3 regions of the Dyella telluris genome follow, and region 2 is predicted to be linked to each of the others. Evidence: predicted binding sites of a transcription regulator. Region 2 holds the regulator's gene; each other region holds the start of a gene.
What was found. The regulator HrcA, encoded in region 2, represses chaperone genes, less so after heat shock. The targets are predictions, from matches to a motif close to TTNGCACTCNNNNNNNNNGAGTGCNAA.
Positions count from the first base shown of each region.

Region 1: a site for HrcA is predicted at 1,761-1,787, ahead of rpoH (RNA polymerase sigma factor RpoH). Genes of this name have one in related genera too.
Region 3: a site for HrcA is predicted at 1,416-1,442, ahead of groES (co-chaperone GroES). Genes of this name have one in related genera too.

Region 1 is NZ_CP060412.1:1,523,221-1,526,494, forward strand. It holds gene H8F01_RS06970 (sensor histidine kinase) at 1-66, opposite strand, end outside; gene H8F01_RS06975 (response regulator transcription factor) at 63-767, opposite strand; gene rpoH (RNA polymerase sigma factor RpoH) at 874-1,731, opposite strand; gene ung (uracil-DNA glycosylase) at 1,919-2,620, opposite strand; gene H8F01_RS06990 (response regulator) at 2,617-3,274, opposite strand, start outside.
Region 2 is NZ_CP060412.1:4,087,304-4,090,577, forward strand. It holds gene recN (DNA repair protein RecN) at 1-631, opposite strand, end outside; gene hrcA (heat-inducible transcriptional repressor HrcA) at 826-1,878, shown strand; gene grpE (nucleotide exchange factor GrpE) at 1,963-2,496, shown strand; gene dnaK (molecular chaperone DnaK) at 2,657-3,274, shown strand, end outside.
Region 3 is NZ_CP060412.1:1,648,427-1,651,700, reverse strand. It holds gene H8F01_RS07565 (cupin domain-containing protein) at 1-304, shown strand, start outside; gene cutA (divalent-cation tolerance protein CutA) at 274-591, opposite strand; gene H8F01_RS07555 (class II aldolase/adducin family protein) at 591-1,241, opposite strand; gene groES (co-chaperone GroES) at 1,516-1,809, shown strand; gene groL (chaperonin GroEL) at 1,916-3,274, shown strand, end outside.

The DNA of each region.
Region 1 (3,274 bases), 2.4 Mb from region 2:
CAGCGAGCCATAGATGAGGATCAGGCGTGAGGTGGTCGAGTGCCAGCTGTTGGGACGAGCGTTCATGACACCACCGGGGCTGTTTCGTTGGCGGCCGCGATCATGTAGCCGGTGCCGCGCACGGTATGGATCAGCGCGGGTTGCCCGGCGCCGTCGATCTTCCGGCGCAGGCGTGCGATGTGCACGTCGATCACGTTGGTGCCGGGGTCAAAATGAAAACCCCACACGGTTTCGAAAATCATCGTGCGGGTGAGTACCTGGCCAGAGTTGCGCATCAGGAACTCCAACAGGCGGTATTCCGTGGGCAGCAGGGTCAGCGGCTGGCCGCCGCGATAGGCCACGTGACTGACCAGGTCCAGCTCCAGATCGGCCACGCGCAGGCGCTGCACCACGGCAGCCTGAGGCTGGCGCCGGCGCAGCAGCACCTCGGCGCGCGCCGCCATTTCATCGGGCGCGAACGGCTTCGTGAGGTAATCGTCGCCGCCGGCGCGCAGGCCGCGCACGCGTTCGTCGACATCACTCAGCGCGCTGATCATCAGCACGGGCGTGTCGCGACCGGCGCGGCGCAATTCGGCCACCACGTCGATGCCGTCCATGCCAGGCAGCATGCGGTCCAGCGTGATCAGGTCGTAGTCGCGCTGCGTGGCATGCGCCAGTCCGTCGCGGCCATTGGCCACCCACTCCGCGTGCATGCCGTGCGCGCTCAGTTCCGCGACAATTTCGCGCGCCGTGGTTTCGTCGTCTTCGATGACCAGCACTTGGGACATGGCGGCAACTGGGTGATCCGTGGGTGGGAACGCGGAGCCAGCCATGTCTCCGCAAAGCCAAACGGCCCCAGTGGGGCCGTTTGTCATCTTACGCTTACGCCGAAGATCAGGCAGCGAACAGGCCGCGCATCTTCTTCATGGCGTTGGCCTCGACCTGGCGGATGCGTTCGGCGGAAACGCCGTACTCGTCCGCAAGATCCTGCAGCGTGGCCTTTTCTTCATTGAGCCAGCGGCGCTGGATGATGTCGCGCGAGCGTTCATCCAGGTTCTGCAGCGCCGCGGACAGCGTGTCGAGCTGGTTGTCCGCCTGGTCGGCGTCGGCCACGTTGTCGTACGGGTCTGCGCCCTCGTCGATCAGGAACGCTTCCGGAGCCGGCTTGGCATCGTCCTCGGCATCGGCCGGGGCTTCGAAGCCGATGTCACGGCCCGACAGGCGCGATTCCATCTCGCGGACGGTCGCTTCCGGCACGCCAAGGTCCTTGGCCACCATGCGCACTTCTTCCGCGTTCATCCAGCCCAGGCGCTTCTTGCTCTTGCGCAGGTTGAAGAACAGCTTGCGCTGCGCCTTGGTCGTGGCGACCTTGACGATGCGCCAGTTGCGCAGGATGAACTCGTGCATTTCGGCACGGATCCAGTGCACGGCGAAGCTCACCAGGCGCACGCCCTGGTCGGGGTTGAATCGCTTGACGGCCTTCATCAGGCCGATGTTGCCTTCCTGGATGAGGTCGCCGATCTGCAGGCCGTAGCCGCTGTAGCCGCGAGCCACGTGCACCACGAAGCGCAGGTGCGACATCACCAGCTTGCGGGCGGACTCCAGATCGTTTTCTTCGTTATAGCGACGCGACAGCGTCTGCTCCTCGTCCTGGCTGAGCACCGGAATCCGGTGGACCGCCGAGATGTAGGCATCCAGACTGCCGACGACACTCGGCACCGGCAGGTTGGCGGTCACCAAAGCTTGAGACATGGATGGAACCTCCTGAATAGGGGATCAGCTTAGCACTCGGGTAGTGAGAGTGCTAAAGGCCCCGAAAGGTTCCGGGACCTTTGATGAACTGAATAGTACAGGAATTTGGGACGCCTGTCCAGCGAGGCATCCCAGGGGAGGTGCCACTATGCCGCCCTGACGGTTCAGCGGCCGTGAAAGGCCGGTTTCAGGGGAGTTCCGAGCGCATTGGCAAGGACCAGTCCACCGGGGCCACCCCGCGGCTTTCCAGGTACTGGTTGGCCGCCGAGAAGTGACCGCAGCCGATAAAGCCGCGATGCGCTGATAAAGGAGATGGGTGCACCGACCGCAAAACGCAATGGCGGCTGCTGTCGATCAGTTGGCCCTTCTTCTGGGCGTAGGAGCCCCAGAGCATGAACACCAACCCCTCCCGCTCCCGGTTGAGGGCATCGATGGCCGCGTCGGTAAAGCCTTCCCAGCCCTTGCCCTGATGGGATCCGGCGGCGGCCTGCTGGACGGTCAGCGTGGCATTGAGCAGCAGCACGCCCCGGTCCGCCCAAGGGGTCAGGCAGCCGTGATCCGGCGCCTTGAAGCCCAGGTCCCGGTGGATCTCCTTGAAGATGTTCTGCAGCGACGGCGGCGTCTGCACGCCCGGCCGGACGGAGAAGCAAAGCCCATGGGCCTGGTTCGGGCCGTGGTACGGGTCCTGACCCAGGATCACCACCCGCACGGCGTCGAACGGGGTGTGGTCGAAGGCAGCAAAGATCTCGGGGCCAGGCGGGTAGATCACCTTGCCGGCCTGCTTTTCGTGGCGCAGGAAGTCCGACAGAGATTGCATGTCGGGCCGCGCTAGGTAATCGCCGATGCGCTCCTTCCAGGAGGACTCGAGCTTCACTCGATCGTCGGTCACGCCGCCTCGCCCCGCTCGCGCAGGTGCTGGGAAACGCGCAGCTGGAACAGCAGCTTGGTCATCAGCAGTTTTTCCTCGATGGGTTTCTCGACCAGGTCATTGGCACCGGCGCGCAGCAGCGCAGCCTGGTTGGCCGGGTTCTCGTCGCCCGTCATCACCAGCACGGGCAAGCGGCCCTTGCCGTAGACAAAGTCGCGGCGAATCCGCTCGAGCAGGTCGCCGCCGGTGAGCTCGCCCTTCAGGCTGACGTCGGTGAGCACGATGTCGGCCCCCACCCTGCCCTCGTCCCTCGCCTTTTCCAGGATCACCAGCGCATCTTCCACGCTCACCACGTGGTGCACGGTCAGGCCGTGCTTTTCCAGGATGCGGCGGGTCGCCAGCGCCACCACGCGGCTGTCTTCCACGTAGAGCACTTCACCTTCGGCGGAATCGGACGGCTTCACGTAGCCGCGGATGAACTCCGCCAGCGCCTGGAAACCCAGCGACTTGTCGAAGTAGTCGGTGACGTGTTCGCCCAGCGTGCGGTTGTGCAGGCGGTCGTCCACATCGCCCGATACCGCCACGATGGGCACGTAGGCCTGGGCGGCGGATTCGCGCACGTGACGGGCCAGCTCCAGCCCGTCCATGTCGGGCAGGCGCAACGCGATGGTGATG
Region 2 (3,274 bases):
CTTCCAGCTCGGTGAGTTCGGTGGCAGGCAGGGCCCACTTTTCCAGCTCGGCCAGCTCGTGGCTGAGCAGTTCAATGCGTTGCTCGCGGTCGTCGCCGCCGCTGAGCTTGCGGATGCGGTTGCCCAGCTCGCGCCATTGCTGGGCCAGTTCGCGCACCTGGGCCACCAGATCCTCGTTGCCGGCGTAGGCGTCGAGCAGTTCCATCTGGTGGGCGCGCGAGAGCAGGGCCTGGTGTTCGTGCTGGCCGTGGATTTCCACCAGCAGCGTGGCCAGTTCGCCAAGCTGGCTGGCATTGGCCGGGCGGCCATTGATCCAGGCGCGCGAGCTGCCTTCGGCGCGGATCACGCGGCGCAGCTGGCAGGCGTCTTCTTCGTCCAGCTCCTCGCGGCGCAGCCAGTCGCGGGCTTCGGGCAGGTGAGTCAGGTCGAATTCGGCGGTGAGTTCGGCGCGGTCACTGCCGGCACGCACCATGCCGCTGTCCGCGCGGGCGCCGGCCAGCAGCATCAGGGCGTCCACCAGCAGGGACTTGCCTGCGCCGGTCTCGCCGCTGACAACGGTGAGGCCGGGGCCGAAGGCGATCTCGGCTTCTTCGACGACGGCGAAATGACGAACGTAGAGCGAGGTGAGCATGGATGGCGACGTGGTGAAGTCGGTGGATTGTAAGGGGGAGGGGATGGGGCACGGCTAGAGGGGTGCCAACCAGGGTGACGACGTGCCGTCGCCACACCCGTTTTTTTTGTTGCCACCGCCCCCGGCCTTGCCCCGTTTCTTGCAAACTTTGCCGCCAGACCTTATTTCTTTCCTGTCTCACGGATTGCTACAGCATGCCTGCCGCCCAACTCGATGCCCGCGCACGACGCCTGTTGCGCACATTGATTGCCCAGTACCTCGCCGACGGCGAGCCGGTAGGGTCGCGCACGCTTTCGCGCTCGTCCGGGCTGGATGTGAGCCCGGCCACCATCCGTAACATCATGTCTGACCTGGAAGAAGCCGGCCTGGTGGCATCGCCGCACACCTCGGCCGGGCGCGTGCCCACGCCGCGCGGCCTGCGCCTGTTCGTGGACAGCCTGATTGAACTGCAGCCGCTGCCGCTGGACGAAATGGCACGCCTGCGCCGCGAGCTGCCGCCCGGGCTCACCACCACCCGCGACCTGCTGGGCAATGTCTCGACCTTGCTGTCGGCCATGACCCAGTTCGCCGGCGTGGTCACGGTGCCGCGGCAGGCTGACTTCCCGCTGCGCCATATCGATTTCGTGCCGCTGCCCGATGCCCGGGTGCTGGTGATCCTGGTGTTTTCGGACAACCAGGTGCAGAACCGCATCGTGCAGCTGGCCAAGCCGCTGGACAGCCGCGAGCTGGAGCAGGCGGCCAACTACCTCAACTCGCAGTTCGCCGGGCTGCGCCTGGACGACATCCGCGGTCACCTGCTGCGTGAGCTGCGCGAAGCCAGCAGCGAGCTCAACCAGCTGATGTCCAGTGCGGTGGAGCTGGCGGCGGCCTCGTTCGCCCCGCAGGGCGACAGCGACGACGTGCTGGTCAGCGGCCAGACCAACCTGATGGGTTACTCGGAACTGGCCAACCTGGACCGCCTTCGCGAGCTGTTCGAGGCGTTCCAGAAGAAAAGCGAGCTGCTGCAGCTCATGGAAGTGTGCGCGAAAGCCCCTGGCGTGCGCCTGTTCATCGGCGAAGAATCGGGCTTTACGGCGCTGGATGGCTGCAGCGTGGTCACGGCCAGCTACGGCGCCCAGGGGAGGGTGCTGGGCGCGGTCGGGGTGATTGGCCCCACCCGCATGGCCTATGAACGGGTCATCCCGGTGGTTCAGGCGACGGCCGGTTTGCTCAGCGACGCCTTGAATCGCGTCGCAACGACCTTATAACGCGCTCGGGAGGCGGGGTTTACCCGCAAGTGATTGACGGTTGGTGCCAGGGGCACCGGCCACGGACAAGGCTTGGAGTAATTCATGCAGAGCAACGATCCAACGGCGTCCAGCGGGACGCAGGGCCCTGGCGGACAGGATGAAGCAGCCCACGCGGAGCTGGAGGCGCTGAAGGCGCGCATCGCTGAACTTGAAGCGAGCAACGTCGACCTGCGCGACACCGTGCTGCGCGAAAAGGCGGAAATCGAGAACCAGCGCCGTCGCCTGCACCGCGACGTGGAGCAGGCCCGCCGCTTCGCCAACGAAAAGCTGCTGAACGAGCTGCTGCCGGTCTATGACGGCCTTGAGATGGGCCTGCAGGCGGAAGGCGGCGACGTGGCCAGCGTGCGCGAGGGCATCGCGCTGACGCTGAAGTCGCTGCTGAAGATCGCCGAGAACAATGGCCTGGTGCAGGTCGATCCGGTGGGTCAGCCGCTGGATCCGGACAAGCACCACGCCGTCAGCATGGTGGAGGCCCCGGGCGCGGCCCCCAACACGGTGGTCAGCGTGCTCCAGAAGGGCTACGTGCTGAACGACCGTCTCCTGCGCCCCGCGTTGGTGGCGGTCGCCAAGGAATAACACCCGCGCTGGCGGTAGCAGGCGCCTGAATGGCGCCCCCCGCCGGCCACGGTGACAAGGGCTTTGGGGTCTTGTCGGCATTGAGATGAAACATGCCGAACCCCATCTGACATACCAGTTGCGGCCGAGGGGTCGCTTAAAGAATTCGGGAGTAGACAACATGGGTAAAATCATTGGTATCGACCTGGGCACGACCAACTCGTGCGTTGCCGTCATGGACGGCAGCACCGCCAAGGTCATCGAGAACTCGGAAGGCGATCGCACCACGCCGTCCATCGTCGCCTTCACCAAGGACAACGAAGTCCTCGTGGGCGCGCCGGCCAAGCGCCAGAGCGTGACCAACCCCAAGAACACCTTCTACGCGGTGAAGCGCCTGATCGGCCGCAAGTTCACCGACGCGGAAGTGCAGAAAGACCTGCACATCGTGCCCTACGGCATCATCGCCCATGACAACGGCGACGCCTGGGTGGAGACCTCCGACGGCAAGAAGATGGCTCCCCAGGAGATCTCGGCCAAGGTCCTCATGAAGATGAAGAAGACCGCCGAAGACTATCTCGGCGAAGCGGTCACCGAGGCCGTGATCACGGTGCCGGCGTACTTCAACGACAGCCAGCGCCAGGCCACCAAGGACGCGGGCCGCATTGCCGGCCTGGACGTCAAGCGCATCATCAACGAGCCCACCGCGGCCGCCCTGGCCTATGGCCTGGACAAGAAGGGCGCCGACCGCAAGGTGGCCGTGTATGACCTCGGCGGCGGCACGTTCGACGTGTCCATCATC
Region 3 (3,274 bases), 2.4 Mb from region 2:
AGCGCTGACCCGTGCACCCGGGCAGTCGCTGCAAGCCCTGCGCGTGACCTATGCGCCGGGCGAGGCGTCGAAGCCGCATTCGCATGACCGCGATGCCTACGTCTACGTGCTGCAAGGCCATGTGCGCAGCCAGGTGGAAGGCCAGCCCTTGCGCGTCTACGCGCCCGGCGAAAGCTGGTTCGAGCCGGCGGGCGCGCATCATCAGGTCAGTGCCAACGCCAGCCGCAGCGAACCGGCGACCTTCCTGGTCGTGTTCGTGGGCGCGCCGCCTGCTCAGCCCGGATCGCGCACCCAGTCCAGATAGGGCCGATGTCCCTCGGCCACCGGCACGGCGATCAGCTCCGGCAACTCGTACGGATGCAGGGCCACCAGTCGCTCTTTCAGCGCGGGGAAGCGCGCGGCGGTGGTCTTGATCAGCAGCAGCTCCTCGCTGTCGGTCACGACCTCGCCTTTCCAGCGATAGGTGGAGGCGACAGTAGGAATGCGGTTCACGCAGGCGGCCAGGCGTTCGCCCACCAGCGCTTCGGCCAGTTTCTGCGCGCTGGCGACATCGGGGCAGGTGCAATAGCAGAGCAGCACGGTATCGGACATCACGACCTCGAGGACATCAGTCCGTAATTCGCGAATTTCGCGAGCACGTCGGTGACTTCGGCGTCGGTGAGCATCACCGGCGCGCCTATCTGCAGCGCCAGGGCGTACTGGCGGGCCAGGTTCTCCACTTCTACGGCTCGCCACATGGCCTGCGCCAGCGAGCTGCCCAGCGCGATCATGCCGTGGTTGGCCATCAGGCAGGCCAGCCGGCCTTCCAGCGCGGCGATCACCGCATCGGACAGGGCCTGGGTGCCATAGGTGTGGTAGCTGGCGCAGCTGATGGAGTCCCCACCGCCCACCGCGATCATGTAATGAGCGGGCGGAATGCCCCGGCGGCACATCGCCAGCGCGGTGGCGTAGGGCGGATGAACGTGGACCACGGCCCCGGCATCGGGACGGGCCAGGTAGATGTCCCGGTGGAAGCGCCACTCGCTGGAAGGGCGCTGGCCGGCTGGCCACTGCCCGTCGCCGTCGACCAGCACGATGCCCTCGGGGACGATCGCATCGTAGGGCGTGCCGCTGGGTGTGATCAGGAAACCCTCGCCACAACGGGTACTTAGGTTGCCCGATGTGCCCTGGCTGAGGCCGGAGGCGGCCAGCCGGGCGCCTTGCTCCACAAGGTCCTGGCGCAGCGTCAGTTCATCGCTCACGGGCGGGTAGCCTGATGGGAACAGGCCGGCATGGTCGTCCGTCCCATGGCTCCTGTCGATAGAAAAGCCGCGAATTTCTGTACCCGGCGCCTTGAAAGCCTCCCGCGGCTCCCCCATTGGAAAGTTCAGCCACCGGACCGGCGCCTCTTGCAGGGGGCTTTTGCGTCGCTATGATTGGCACTCACCCTTGGAGAGTGCTAGCAGCGCCAGCAACGGCGTCGCTCCGGGGTCCCGAATCCTGTTCAACCATTCAACCGAAGCTGGAGCCCATCCCATGAGCAAACTGCGTCCGCTGCACGATCGCGTCATCGTCAAGCGCCTCGAAGAAGAGCGCGTCTCCGCTGGCGGCATCGTCATCCCCGACAGCGCCGCCGAAAAGCCGACCCGCGGCAAGGTCATCGCTGCCGGCACCGGCCGCATCCTGGAAGACGGCAAGGTCCGCCCGATGTCCGTGAAGGAAGGCGACACCGTGCTGTTCGGCAAGTACGCCGGCCAGGAAATCAAGATCGACGGCGAAGAGCTGGTCTTCCTGAAGGAAGACGACATCGTGGCCGTGATTGAAGGCTGATCTTTGACCTTAGGCCCTGGTTTAGCGCGATAACCGCGCTTCCGGGGCCGCAAGATCAAGATCAAGAACCCATTCCTAATTTCAAAATTTTTGAGGCAAAAATTTTATGGCAGCTAAAGAAGTCCGCTTCGGCGAAGACGTCCGCGCCCGCATGCTCAAGGGTGTGAACACCCTGGCCAATGCCGTGAAGGTCACCCTGGGTCCGAAGGGCCGCAACGTGGTGCTCGAGAAGAGCTTCGGCGCCCCGACCGTCACCAAGGACGGCGTGTCCGTGGCGAAGGAAATCGAACTGGCCGACAAGTACGAGAACATCGGCGCGCAGATCGTCAAGGAAGCCGCTTCCAAGACCTCCGACGTGGCCGGCGACGGCACCACCACTGCCACCGTGCTGGCTCAGGCGTTCATCCAGGAAGGCCTCAAGGCCGTTGCCGCCGGCATGAACCCGATGGACCTGAAGCGCGGTATCGACCAGGCCGTCGTGGCCGCCGTGGGCGAGCTCAAGAAGCTCTCCAACCCCACCGCTGACGACAAGGCCATCGCCCAGGTCGGCACCATCTCCGCCAACTCCGATTCCGCCATCGGCGAGATCATCGCCACCGCGATGAAGAAGGTCGGCAAGGAAGGCGTGATCACGGTTGAAGAAGGTTCGGGTCTCGAGAACGAACTGGACGTCGTCGAAGGCATGCAGTTCGACCGCGGCTACCTGTCGCCGTACTTCATCAACAACCAGCAGTCGCAGCAGGTTGAACTGGACGACCCGTTCATCCTCATCCACGACAAGAAGATCTCCAACGTGCGCGAGCTGCTGCCGGTCCTCGAGGCCGTCGCCAAGGCTGGCAAGCCGCTGCTGATCGTCGCCGAAGAAGTGGAAGGCGAAGCGCTGGCCACCCTGGTGGTCAACACCATCCGCGGCATCGTGAAGGTTGCCGCCGTGAAGGCGCCGGGCTTCGGTGACCGTCGCAAGGCCATCCTGGAAGACATCGCCATCCTGACCAACGGCGTGGTGATCTCCGAGGAAGTGGGCCTGGCCCTGGACAAGGCCACCATCACGGACCTGGGCCGCGCCAAGCGCGTGGTGATCACCAAGGAAAACACCACCATCATCGACGGCGCCGGCGAAGCCGAGCGCATCCAGTCGCGCATCGGCCAGATCAAGGCGCAGATCGAAGAGACCTCTTCGGACTACGACCGCGAGAAGCTGCAGGAGCGCGTGGCCAAGCTGGCTGGCGGCGTGGCCGTCATCAAGGTTGGCGCTGCCACCGAAGTGGAAATGAAGGAAAAGAAGGCCCGCGTCGAAGACGCCCTGCACGCCACGCGCGCAGCCGTTGAAGAAGGCGTGGTCCCGGGCGGCGGCGTCGCCCTGATCCGTTCGCTCAAGGCTGTCGAAGGCCTGAAGGGTGCCAACGCTGACCAGGACCTGGGCATCGCCATCACCCGTCGCGCCCTGGAAGCCCCGCTGCGCGCC